DNA from 2 places in the Oceanobacillus alkalisoli genome. Region 2 is predicted to be linked to the other one. Evidence: riboswitches for the same ligand, from Rfam matches in the RefSeq annotation. Region 2 holds a riboswitch; the other holds the start of a gene.
The links. A riboswitch is a leader RNA that binds a small molecule or an ion and turns the genes downstream of it on or off. The one in region 2 is predicted to bind lysine.
Positions count from the first base shown of each region.

Region 1 (5,805 bases), on a different contig from region 2:
ATAATTCTCAAATTGTTAGGAAGCATGACCGTTACCTCCGTAAAACGGTCACTAGGAAGAGAAAGCCGTCAAACAATAATCGAGGCGGTGGAAGTGGCTTTAGTGGTGGCGGGGGCGGTGTGACCCGTGCAGGCCGCTCGCATAGTGGCGGTGGCAGGAAGTTTTAAATAAACAATAACACGTAACGATAACGAGAAAGGACGGATTCCATGTCTTTTTTTAGAAATCAATTAGCAGATGTGGTGGAATGGCAAGAATTTAGAGATGATATGATTTTTTGGAAATGGCCGAACCGGGAGATTAAACGAGGCAGTCGCCTGATGATTCAACCTGGTCAAGATGCAATCTTCTTTAGTAACGGAAAAATTGAAGGGATTTTTGAAGACGATGGTGAGTATAATATTGAATCAGAAATCATTCCTTTCTTATCGACATTAAAAGGTTTTAAATTCGGCTTTAATACTGGACTCCGTGTTGAAGTTCTCTTTGTTAACACGAAGCAGTTCACCGTAAAATGGGGAACGAAAAATGCAATTAACATTCCTTCACCCTCCCCAGCTTTACCAGGGGGTATTCCCATCCGAGCGAACGGGACATTTAATTTTAAAGTAAATGATTATGTCCGTTTGATTGAAAATGTAGCTGGTGTGAAGAAACGGTATCTCGTGGAAGACGTGAAGATTCGGATTACTACCGTGCTTGATCAACTCTTAATGAAATGGATTGCTCGTGAAGGGAAGGATATGTTCAACCTGCAAGCAAATTCATTTGAAATCTCGCAGGGTATCCAAGAAGACCTTGATATGGAAGTCTATGATTTAGGACTTTCCATAACCGGATTTAATGTAAATAGCTTCAACTATCCAAAAGAGATTCAGGATATGATTACGAAAGCTGCTTCCCAAGGCATGGTCGGTGACGTCGCGAAATATCAACAAATTGAAATGACGGACGGTATCGCATCAGGTAAAGTAAAAAGTGGTGGGACCGCATCCGACATGGCTGGGATGATGATGGGCATGAACGTTGCAAATGAAATGATGAAAAATATGAAACAAATGAATCAACCCGAGCAAAATCAACAACAACAGCCACAGCAGCAACAAAGTCAACGAGCAGCACAGAACGAGTCTTCCAGCAATTCAAGTAAACCTAACTTCTGTCCGAATTGCGGTCAGAAAACAGATGGAGCAAACTTCTGTTCGAACTGTGGTGAAAAATTGTAAAGTAAAACTTAAAAAAGGTCGGCACATTAGATGCCGACCTTTTTATTTACTGAATCGTTACTTTCACCGTGCGTACGCCCCAGCTTGTTGCTTGTTTTTTCGTTGGAACAAACACATCTATTTTATTTCCCCGAATTGCACTTCCTGTATCTCCGGCAATCGCATGACCATATCCCTCTACATGAACGATACTTCCGAGGGGAATGACGCTTGGGTCTACTGCGATAACTTTTGCATTTGGATTTGCTTTTAAGTCGATTCCTGTACTTGTTGTACCAGAGCAACCGTTACAGTCTGCTGTATAAGCAGTAGCCGTTACGGTGAATGACTTTTTATCCGGTTGGCTTGGTTCTGATTTCGGTGTTGGTGTTGGCGTTGGTTTCGCTTCTGGTTTATCTGCAACAGGTTCTTCTTTTTTCACCTGAACCGGTTCGCTTTCCTTCTGTTCTTCTTTCTTCTCTACATTTTTCTTTTTAGCTGCTGCTACTCGGGCTTGCTCTTCCTGCTTCACTTTCTCAGCAGCTGCTGCTTTAATCTTTTCTTGGCGCTCACGTTCTGCTGCTTCTGCTGCAGCAATTTCTTGCTTCACTGTATCTTCCATTGTTTTTAAACGTGTATCTTCGCCTTCTAATTGTTCAACATAAGCGACTAGCTCCTTGCGTTTATCATTTAAAGAAGCTTTAGCCGTTTCTTGTTGCTCTTTTTCCTGCTTTATCAATGCCCGTTCTGCCTCTTGTTCTTCATACATTTGATCTAACTCATTCAGCTTCTCAAGCGTTGAATGCTGATGTGCTTCAACAAGCTTCATGTCAGCTTCGAGTTGCTCCATCAATGCTGCATCCGAATCCATTACTTGGTTGACTGCAGTTACACGGCTAAGGAAGTCTCCAAAGCTTTGAGAGCCGAAGATCACTTCAATATAATTAATTAATCCGCCTGATTTTTGGTAGGATGCTGCTCTTGATTTCAGCAAATCAAAGCGTTCTTCAATACTTGTGTTCAGACTGTCGATTTCTTCTTGGAGGGTGTAAATATCTTCTTTCGTTGTTTCAATTTCATATGTAGTTTCCTCCACTTTTGCCTCTTTCTCTTGGAGAAGGACATCTAACCGACTAACTTCCTCGTTCAATGCTTCCATATCGTCATAAAGTTCATTAATTTTCTGTTCCTGTGCTGATAAATCGTTATGTATTTTTTTTCTTTCTTGTTGGATTTCCTCCAGATTATCCTTATCTTCAGCAAGGACTTGTGTGTTGAAGGTCCCTTGGATAAATAGTAGAGAAGCTATCAGGGTGACGATTGTTATCTTTTTCCTCAACATTTTTCCCCCATTTCCATAGATTTCTAATTAGCAATCTATGGTTGAAGTATAACATCTAATCGTAACAAAAAGATTATACTAAGATTACAATTAGATTTCAGGGAAAAGTTAGATTGAAACAAAACGAAAGCTAAGGAAGAATAAATTCTCCTTAGCTTCACCCTATGTTTCTATTAATTTTCTACTGTGTTTGCTTGAAAATTTGTTAGTGTTTGGTTGAGGTTTGCTTTTTCTTCATCTGATAACGGAATAAGCGGTAGACGGACACTTCCGACCGGCACATTGATTTCGTTTAACGCTTCTTTTACTGGTGTCGGGCTTGGAGCCTGGAATAGAGCTTTTACGACCGGTACGATACGACGGTGGATTCCAGCGGCTTCTGTAACATTACCGTCAAGGAAGTTATGAACCATTGTATGCATATCTTTTCCAATCACGTGAGCTGCAACAGATACAACGCCTGTTCCGCCGATGGAGAGGATTGGTAACGTCATACCGTCATCTCCACTATATATGCTGAAGTCATCTCCAGTTTCTTCAATGATCTTAGATACTGCATCAAGATCCCCGCTCGCTTCCTTTACAGAGACGATATTTTCAATTTGGGATAAGCGGATAATTGTTTCAGGAGCCATGTTGACAGAAGATCTTCCTGGAATATTGTAAAGCATAACTGGTAAAGATGTGCTTGCTGCAATTTGGCTGAAATGTTGGTATAGTCCTTCTTGAGAAGGTTTATTATAATAAGGTACGACAAGCATGATTCCATCAAGCCCAATCGATTCGACTTCTCTCGTCAGTTCAATGGAAGCTCTTGTATTATTCGAGCCTGTTCCGGCAATAACTGGTACTCTGCCATTTACTTCTTTCACTACGTATTTAAATAGTTCTACCTTTTCTGTCGTCGTTAATGTCGGTGATTCACCGGTTGTCCCCGCTACAACTAAACCATCTGTACCTGTATCAAGTAAATGTTCGATTAACTTCGACGTTCTACCATAGTCTACTTCTCCGTGTTCATCAAAAGGTGTCACCATTGCTGTTAATAATCTTCCAAAATACATTTATTTCACATCCCTTTCTTTTTTACCATCCATAAAAATAAAAAAGCAATAACGGTTTGGGCCGCTATTGCTTGTCGAACGATGGATTGTTCTTTCGCTTGATAGCTCCCCATATAGTTGCCTATATGACAGATCTATACCTATTCGATACAGACCCAGCATCCGGAAATAATGAGCTTCCTTCTGCTTCGGCAATTCCCCCTTTCCATATGATTCACTGGGTCTCATTCACCCTCCACATATGTAATAATGGTCACTGCAACCTCTATCCTTACTTTATCGTTTATAAAATAAGAGATATTTAATTGTTTTCACTACTATAACAAAGATTATTGGAATTAACAAGTAAACAGCAGCTCTTTACTGCTATATTTATGTGATTCGCATCCTAACCGTGCATCTTTTACAGAATTCGTTCTCCAAATAACGATCCAATTAGGTCAACTGCCAATGTTCCTGTTTTATTCCGTTCATCAAGAATTGGATTAACCTCCACAAATTCAGCAGATGTAATTTTTCCAGTTTCTGCAAGCATCTCCATAGCAAGATGTGCCTCACGGAATGTTACCCCTCCTGGAACGGGGGTACCAACACCCGGCGCGTATAATGGATCTAATGAATCGAGGTCAAAAGAAAGATGCACCCCGTCCACTTCCTGCTCTTCGAAATATTGATTCGTATCCTCAATAATCCTAGACATGCCGACCCGATCAATCTCATGCATCGTATACACTTTAATTCCCTTTTCTTTAATAAATTCTTTTTCACCAGGGTCTAAGTCACGCGCACCGATGATGATAACATTTTCTGGTTTTACTTTTGGAGAATATCCGCCAATTTCAGTAAGTTTTTTTTCGCCATAGCCCAACGATGCAGCAAGTGGCATACCATGGATATTTCCGGATGGAGACGTCTCGGGAGTATTCAAATCCCCATGGGCGTCATACCAGATAAGACCAAGATTTTTATAAGATTTAGCTGCCGCTGCTAATGTACCGATAGCCATACTATGGTCACCGCCTAAAATAAGTGGAAAAGAATCTTTTTGAATGACTTCCTCAATTTGGGTCATCAACTGTTCGCTTGCTTTATAGACTGCTTCCAAGTTTCTGATGCCAGTTTCCGGATCTGTCTCTAGTTTTTCTCTGCCAATCTGGATATCCCCTAAATCTTGAACCGTGTATCCTCTGTTTTCTAGTCTTTCTATGATACCGGCATAACGAATCGCACTAGGACCCATATCGACACCGCGGCGTAATTGACCGAGATCGATCGGCATTCCGATAATTGATATATTTCTCATATGAAAATCCTCCAGTTGCCATTTAAATATGTAAAAATGATTCTCGTATACTTCCATTTATCCCGGTGTAACCGTCCGTAAAACTCCCACCTCAAAACTTTAGAGTCTTCGAGATTGTTTAGGTGGAAAGAACGTGAGTTAACACCTAAGGTACGTCCAACTAAGTCGTAGGGAAGAAAACCCCCGACCGATTGCAGTTTCACTATATATTTGCATATTTTTAATCACTCTGTCAATTGATTATTCAAAAAAAACAACTGGAACATAACCAGTCACACATTCGTTATGTTCCAGCCTGTTGAAGTTCTTTTATTTACTTAATACCTTATGAATACGTTCGAGCGCCCAGTCCAGGTTTTTTTTAGTGATTATTAACGGCGGCGCGAAACGAATTGTATTCTCGTGGGTCTCCTTACAGAGAATCCCTTCTTCTTTCAAGGTCTCGCAGAATCCCCGAACTGGATGGTTAAACTCGACACCGATAAAGAGTCCTCGCGCCCGCACCTCTACTAAATCGGGATTATCTACTTTTCGTAATTCCTCGGCAAAATATTTACCGAGCTCAAGAGATTTCGTGACGAGATCCTCTTCCTCTATGACATCAATCGAAGCAATGGAAACCGCACAAGCAAGTGGATTACCACCAAATGTAGAACCGTGGGAACCTGGTGTAAATACATCCATGATTTCTTTATTGGCTGCAATCGCTGAAACTGGCATGACACCACCGCCAAGTGCTTTACCCATAACATAAATATCCGGTTCTACACCTTCCCACTCGCAAGCAAACATCTTCCCTGTCCGGGCTAAGCCGGTCTGTACTTCATCAGCTATAAACAATACATGATTCTCATCACAAATTTTACGGATTTCACGTAAATAACCTTCAGG
Region 1 is NZ_JAKNRA010000022.1:10,820-16,624, reverse strand. It holds gene L3V42_RS17110 (TPM domain-containing protein) at 1-167, shown strand, start outside; gene L3V42_RS17105 (SPFH domain-containing protein) at 210-1,226, shown strand; gene L3V42_RS18415 (3D domain-containing protein) at 1,273-2,544, opposite strand; gene dapA (4-hydroxy-tetrahydrodipicolinate synthase) at 2,721-3,611, opposite strand; lysine riboswitch at 3,706-3,887, opposite strand; gene rocF (arginase) at 4,015-4,914, opposite strand; gene L3V42_RS17085 (ornithine--oxo-acid transaminase) at 5,224-5,805, opposite strand, start outside.
Region 1: another riboswitch for lysine. It lies ahead of dapA (4-hydroxy-tetrahydrodipicolinate synthase); the one in region 2 lies ahead of L3V42_RS09780 (Na+/H+ antiporter NhaC family protein).

Region 2 (5,805 bases):
TTTTAGTATGTGAATGAATTTCATAATTACCAAAGTCGGCTTTTCCATCACCATATGTAGTTGGGAACGAACCAACTCAACTACATATGGTGATGGTGAAGCATTAAATACGTATTATGAAATTCATTAATGTGTTATGTTATTAGTTTAGTGACTGTATTTACCCTATTTGCATGATTATGGAAGGATTAGGTTAAGGAGCAAGATTTATGAAGGAAAAAATATACTTTTACTATACAAATGATCTGCATAGTAATTTCAATCAATGGCCGCGGACGGCTGGCTATTTAAAAGATATGAAGAGCAGTCGTCAAACCCGAGGAGATGCCCACTTTCTAGTTGATATCGGTGACCATATGGACCGAGTTCATCCTATATCAGAAGCTTCTATGGGGAAGGCGAATGTGGAGCTTTTGAATGAAGTCGGCTATGATGCCGTTACACTCGGGAATAACGAAGGAATAACACTTTCTCATGACGACTTATATCATTTATATGATGAAGCGGACTTTCAAGTAGTTTGTGCGAATTTGAAACATAAAGAAGAGCATCCTCCAGATTGGTTGCATGATACGCAGGTTCTTCGGACTGAATCGGGGGTGCGAATTGGACTGATTGGATTAACTGCCCCGTTTAATGCTTTTTATCAACTGCTTGGTTGGCATTTAACTTCACCATTTGAAGAATTGGAAAAACAACTGGATTCTCTAAAGCAAAAAACAGATATTATTATCCTTCTATCCCATTTAGGACTTAGTGAAGATGAGGCAATAGCGCGGAAGTTTCCGGATATCGATGTTATCATTGGTGGTCATACCCATCATTTGTTACGGACGGGTGAGTACGTGAACAACAGTCTTTTAACTGCAGCCGGAAAGCATTGCATGTACGTTGGCGAAGTGATTTTAACTTATGATCATGATAAAAGAGAGCTTACACATAAAGAGGCTTATACAACAGATGTTTCCAGTTATTCCGAAAATGAGGATACGAGTATATTGCTTGATGAACTCGCTGCAAAAGCGGGTAATGTGTTGGAGGAAGAGGTAGTCTATTTAGAAGAGGGATTTGAAACGGATTGGTTTCATGATGTGCCAATGATGCAAGACTTAACGGAAACGGTCCGCAAATGGACAGACGCTGATGCTTCCTTATTAAATGCAGGGTTATTACTGGATGGATTACCGAAAGGAATGGTAACTTATGGTGATATCCATCGGATTTGCCCGCATCCAATCAATCCGGTCGTCGTACATCTACGGGGAGATGAGTTAATTGAAGTGATCCGCGCTTCCTTGCAGAAAGATTTTATGGAGATTCAATTGAAAGGGTTCGGTTTCAGGGGGAAAGTGATTGGCAGAATGCTTTTCTCTGGCTTATCCATTTCAACAACGATAAGAGCAAACGGGAGAGAGGCGGTGACCGGGGTTATGTTTCAGGATGGCTCAGCCGTGGAGAAAGAGAAAACATATTGCATCGCTACTGCTGATACATTTACTTTCGGGCGATTGCTCCCGGAAATTGCTAAGTCTGAAATGAAACAGTATTTCTTACCTGAGTTTTTGCGGGATTTACTACTTGATACGCTTAAGAATAAGACACCGCAAGCGTGAAATTGATGCCAGTGACAGGGGAGCCTTCTTTTGCATACTTTATTATGTAACTAAAGGAGGCCTCCGGAGATGATCACGGTTAATCCAATTGAAATTGAAGGAATGCAGTTCACAGCAGTAAGTGTCGAACTGCCAAAGACGACATTACTCACGGTTTCAAACGAAGTCGGCTATATTATGTGTGCTGCGCTGGATGTGGATATTTTTAATGAGATTCCGAAGCTGCGAGAAAGAGAAGTGATTGCTGGGAGAGCAATAGGCGTGCGGACGATTGATCAATTACTTGCTGCTCCACTCGAAAAAATTACAGATGCTTCAAAAGAATACGGCTGGAGAGAAGGAATGACAGGAAGAGAAGCTCTCCTTCTCATCTCATAAGATTAGCAAGTCTAACCCCTCATATTGATGCATACGCATGATGTGAGGGGGTTTTTACATGCGAAAGAGACGTATCCCTAGAAAATTTGGCTCACCTCCAACGCAAATTATTTTGCTGCTCACGGTGATTATCTTTGCAATATCCATTCTTGTCAGCATCATGGTCATTGATAAAGGAATTAAGCCGACATTGATGGAGATTGCAACGGAAAAGACGAATGAGTTCGCCACCCGGGCGATTAATCGTGCAGTTAGTTTCACGGAGGACTATGACTTTTCTGATATAGCAAATATTACATATGATAATAATGGAAATGTTGCCGCCTATTCCCCGGATGCAGCGGCAATTGGTGAAATAAATCGAAATGCGACCAATCGGGTGGAGGAATATTTTCACCGTTTAAATCGAGGAGATCCGATATTTCATGAGGACGAGGAACCTTTCGAGTTTGAGGAAGGGGCGGCGGATCGCATTTTGGATGATCCTACCTTAGTGGAAATCCCTTTAGGGCAAGTTACCGGGAACACCGTTTTAGCTAATCTCGGGCCGAGAATACCAATTAACTTGGAAGTGATTGGAACAGTACGAACGGATATTACAAGGGAACAAACAGAATTCGGGATTAATGGGGTATGGATTTCTTTTTATTTGACAGTAGAAGCAGATGTGCAAGTTATTATCCCGTTTACTTCCGATGTGACAACGGTAACTGCTGAAATTTATATTGATGGGGGGGCGATACTCGGGGATGTACCAGATTTTTATGGAGGAAATAGCGGACCATCGATTGCTGTTCCAAGGGATGAGATAGGTCGTGACTTGCAGAACGCGGAATAATCTAGTATAGTAGTTTCAGAACTGAATAGTCGCCTTTTTGATCGGTGAGGTAGAGGTGCAAGTAATATGAGTAGCCAACAGGAGAATGACAACGATGATTGTTAGTGAAAGGATTGTTTGCCGAAGCGTAATAAGCGTCAACTTATTATTTGCTGGTATGTCTTTGAATAAGGGGCATACTGTCATGCTGTTGTATTGCATGGAGAACTACTGATCGAAGGAGGATAACGTATATTGTGGAAGAACAATGATGGTTATTTTCTGTCATTGTTTTTTTATGTAAAATATGTGCCTTCCATTCGTTCAATTTGTACTCTATGCTGCGAAATTTATTTAATGGAGGAAAAACGATATGGTAGGTACTTTTTATTCTCTGATTCCTGCACTTGTTATGTTAGTGTTAGTAATTGTGACAAAACGAATTTTGCTTTCTTTAGGAGTAGGAATTGTATTAGGAGCCTTTTTCATACATGAATTTAACATTATAGACTCCTTGCAGGAAGTATGGCTCGTATTCTATGAAATATTTGTTGATGAAGGTGCTCTTAATATTGATAATCTATACTTGCTTGGATTCCTATTGCTTTTAGGAATAATGACAGCCTTCCTTCAAGGCTCAGGTGGTAGCCGGGCTTTTGGAGAATGGATGTTAAAACGAGTGAAGACTCGTGCAGGTGCAAAGATTATGACCGGAAGTCTCGGTGTTATTATATTTATTGATGATTACTTTGCGAGTTTAGCAGTTGGACAGATCGCAAGACCAGTAACGGACCGGCAAAATATATCCCGTGCGAAATTAGCCTATTTGATTGACTCAACCGCTGCGCCAATGACTGTGCTGTCGCCGATTTCAAGTTGGGGTGCATTTATTATTGGTTTGTTAGGCTCCATTTTTGCGACAAATGGTATCACGGGTATTCAGCCGATGGAAGCATTTATCAAAATAATTCCGATGAACTTATATGCATTGTCAGCAATCTTACTCGTTTTCCTTGTAGCCTATTTAAAAATGGACATTGGACAGATGCGTGTACATGAAAAGCGCGCCATGAAATCAGGCGAATTGATTGATCCAAATAATAGCAAGGTCCCTGGTGACTTAGGTGATACAATTGAGGCTCATCCAAAAGGGAAGGTGTATCATCTGATATTACCTATTGTTGTGCTTGTTGTAGCGACTGTATCAGCCATGTTAATTACCGGGGCAATCGCAACAGAGGGCAGTGTGACACTTCTTTCCATGTTTGCGAATACGAATGTGAATCTGTCTCTCATTATTGGAGGGGCAATAGCTGTTTTGCTCGCACTTGTTTTACATTTGATGCATGAAGCTCCAAAAGTGAATATTGGGAATATCTTTATTCAAGGAATGAAATCGATGCTTCCAGCGATCTATATTTTAATTCTCGCATGGATGATCGGCTCAATCATTTCATCCCTTGAAACGGGGACTTATTTAGCAGAGCTGCTTCACGGTGCGAATGTTAATTCCATGTTCCTCCCTGTGTTATTCTTTATTATTTCTGGCTTAATGGCACTGGCAACAGGTACTTCTTGGGGAACATTTACGATTATGCTTGCGATTGGTGCAGAAGTTGTGATGGTTATTGATCCTGCTTTACTCCTGCCGACACTTGGAGCCGTGCTAGCTGGTGCTGTGTTCGGAGACCATTGTTCACCGATATCGGACACAACGATTTTGTCTGCGACTGGAGCTGGAGCAAATCATATTGATCACGTTTTAACGCAGCTGCCGTATGCATTACTTGCTGCTGGTGTATCGGTATTAGGATTCCTGCTCATGGGTTTACTCGATATGGTCGTTCTGCCATTAATCGTTACATTAGGAGCAATTGTATTAATTGGCTTGATTATCCACCGCAAGAATTCAATTAGAGAAGCTTAATAAAAAGCGTATCCTTTTTCACGTGATAAAGGATACGCTTATTTGTTGTCGAGATGTCTAAAACCATAGCAATCGTAATATGTATAAGTGTATAAAATACTTTTTGACAAAGGAGATGGGACGGGAGTATAATAAAATTATAAAATATCTGAAAAAACTAAAAATATAACCGCGAAATGTTCATGATTACATTTTGCGGGGATAAGGGAGGGTAAAAAAATGGAAACACGTTCACAATGGGGAACAAGGGCTGGTTTTATTTTAGCTGCAGTTGGATCGGCGATTGGTTTGGGGAATATTTGGAGGTTTCCGGCAGTTGCATATGAAAACGGTGGTGGTGCATTTTTTATCCCTTATTTATTTGCTCTGTTAACTGCGGGTATTCCAATTCTCATTATGGAATTCACGATGGGTCATCGCTACCGTGGTTCAGCTCCGTTAACGTTCCGGAGAATGAATAAGAAAGCAGAGTTTATCGGTTGGTGGGGCGTGCTTGTTGCATTTATTATTTCAACTTATTATTCTGTCATCATCGCTTGGGCAATCTCTTACTCCTATTTCTCATTATCTCTAGCCTGGGGGGATGATACAGGAGGATTCTTATTTGGTGAATATTTAAAGCTTGCTGAAACTCCTGGTCAAATAGGGAGTATGGTTCCAAGTGTATTATTTCCGCTTCTTATTGTTTGGGCGCTTGTCTTATTCTTGTTATATCGTGGAGTCAGTAAAGGTATTGAGTTGGCGAATCGAATTTTCATTCCAGCACTTGTTATTGTATTTCTTATCATTGTTGTCCGTGCCGTCACGCTGCCAGGAGCTTTAAGCGGATTGGATGCATTTTTTAAACCTGATTTTAGTCAATTCTTTTCTCCGGATGTCTGGATCGCAGCTTACGGACAAATTTTCTTTAGTTTATCCATCGCATTTGCCATTATGATCACTTATTCTAGTTATTTGTCTAAAAGAGCTGACATCACAAATAATGCATTTATTGTTGGGTTTGGGAACTCCGGATTTGAATTATTAGCTGGGATTGGTGTATTTGGTATCCTCGGATTTATGGCTACCCA
Region 2 is NZ_JAKNRA010000006.1:89,041-94,845, reverse strand. It holds gene L3V42_RS09795 (bifunctional metallophosphatase/5'-nucleotidase) at 210-1,613, shown strand; gene L3V42_RS09790 (YunC family protein) at 1,683-1,991, shown strand; gene yunB (sporulation protein YunB) at 2,050-2,829, shown strand; lysine riboswitch at 2,872-3,047, shown strand; gene L3V42_RS09780 (Na+/H+ antiporter NhaC family protein) at 3,182-4,735, shown strand; gene L3V42_RS09775 (sodium-dependent transporter) at 4,955-5,805, shown strand, end outside.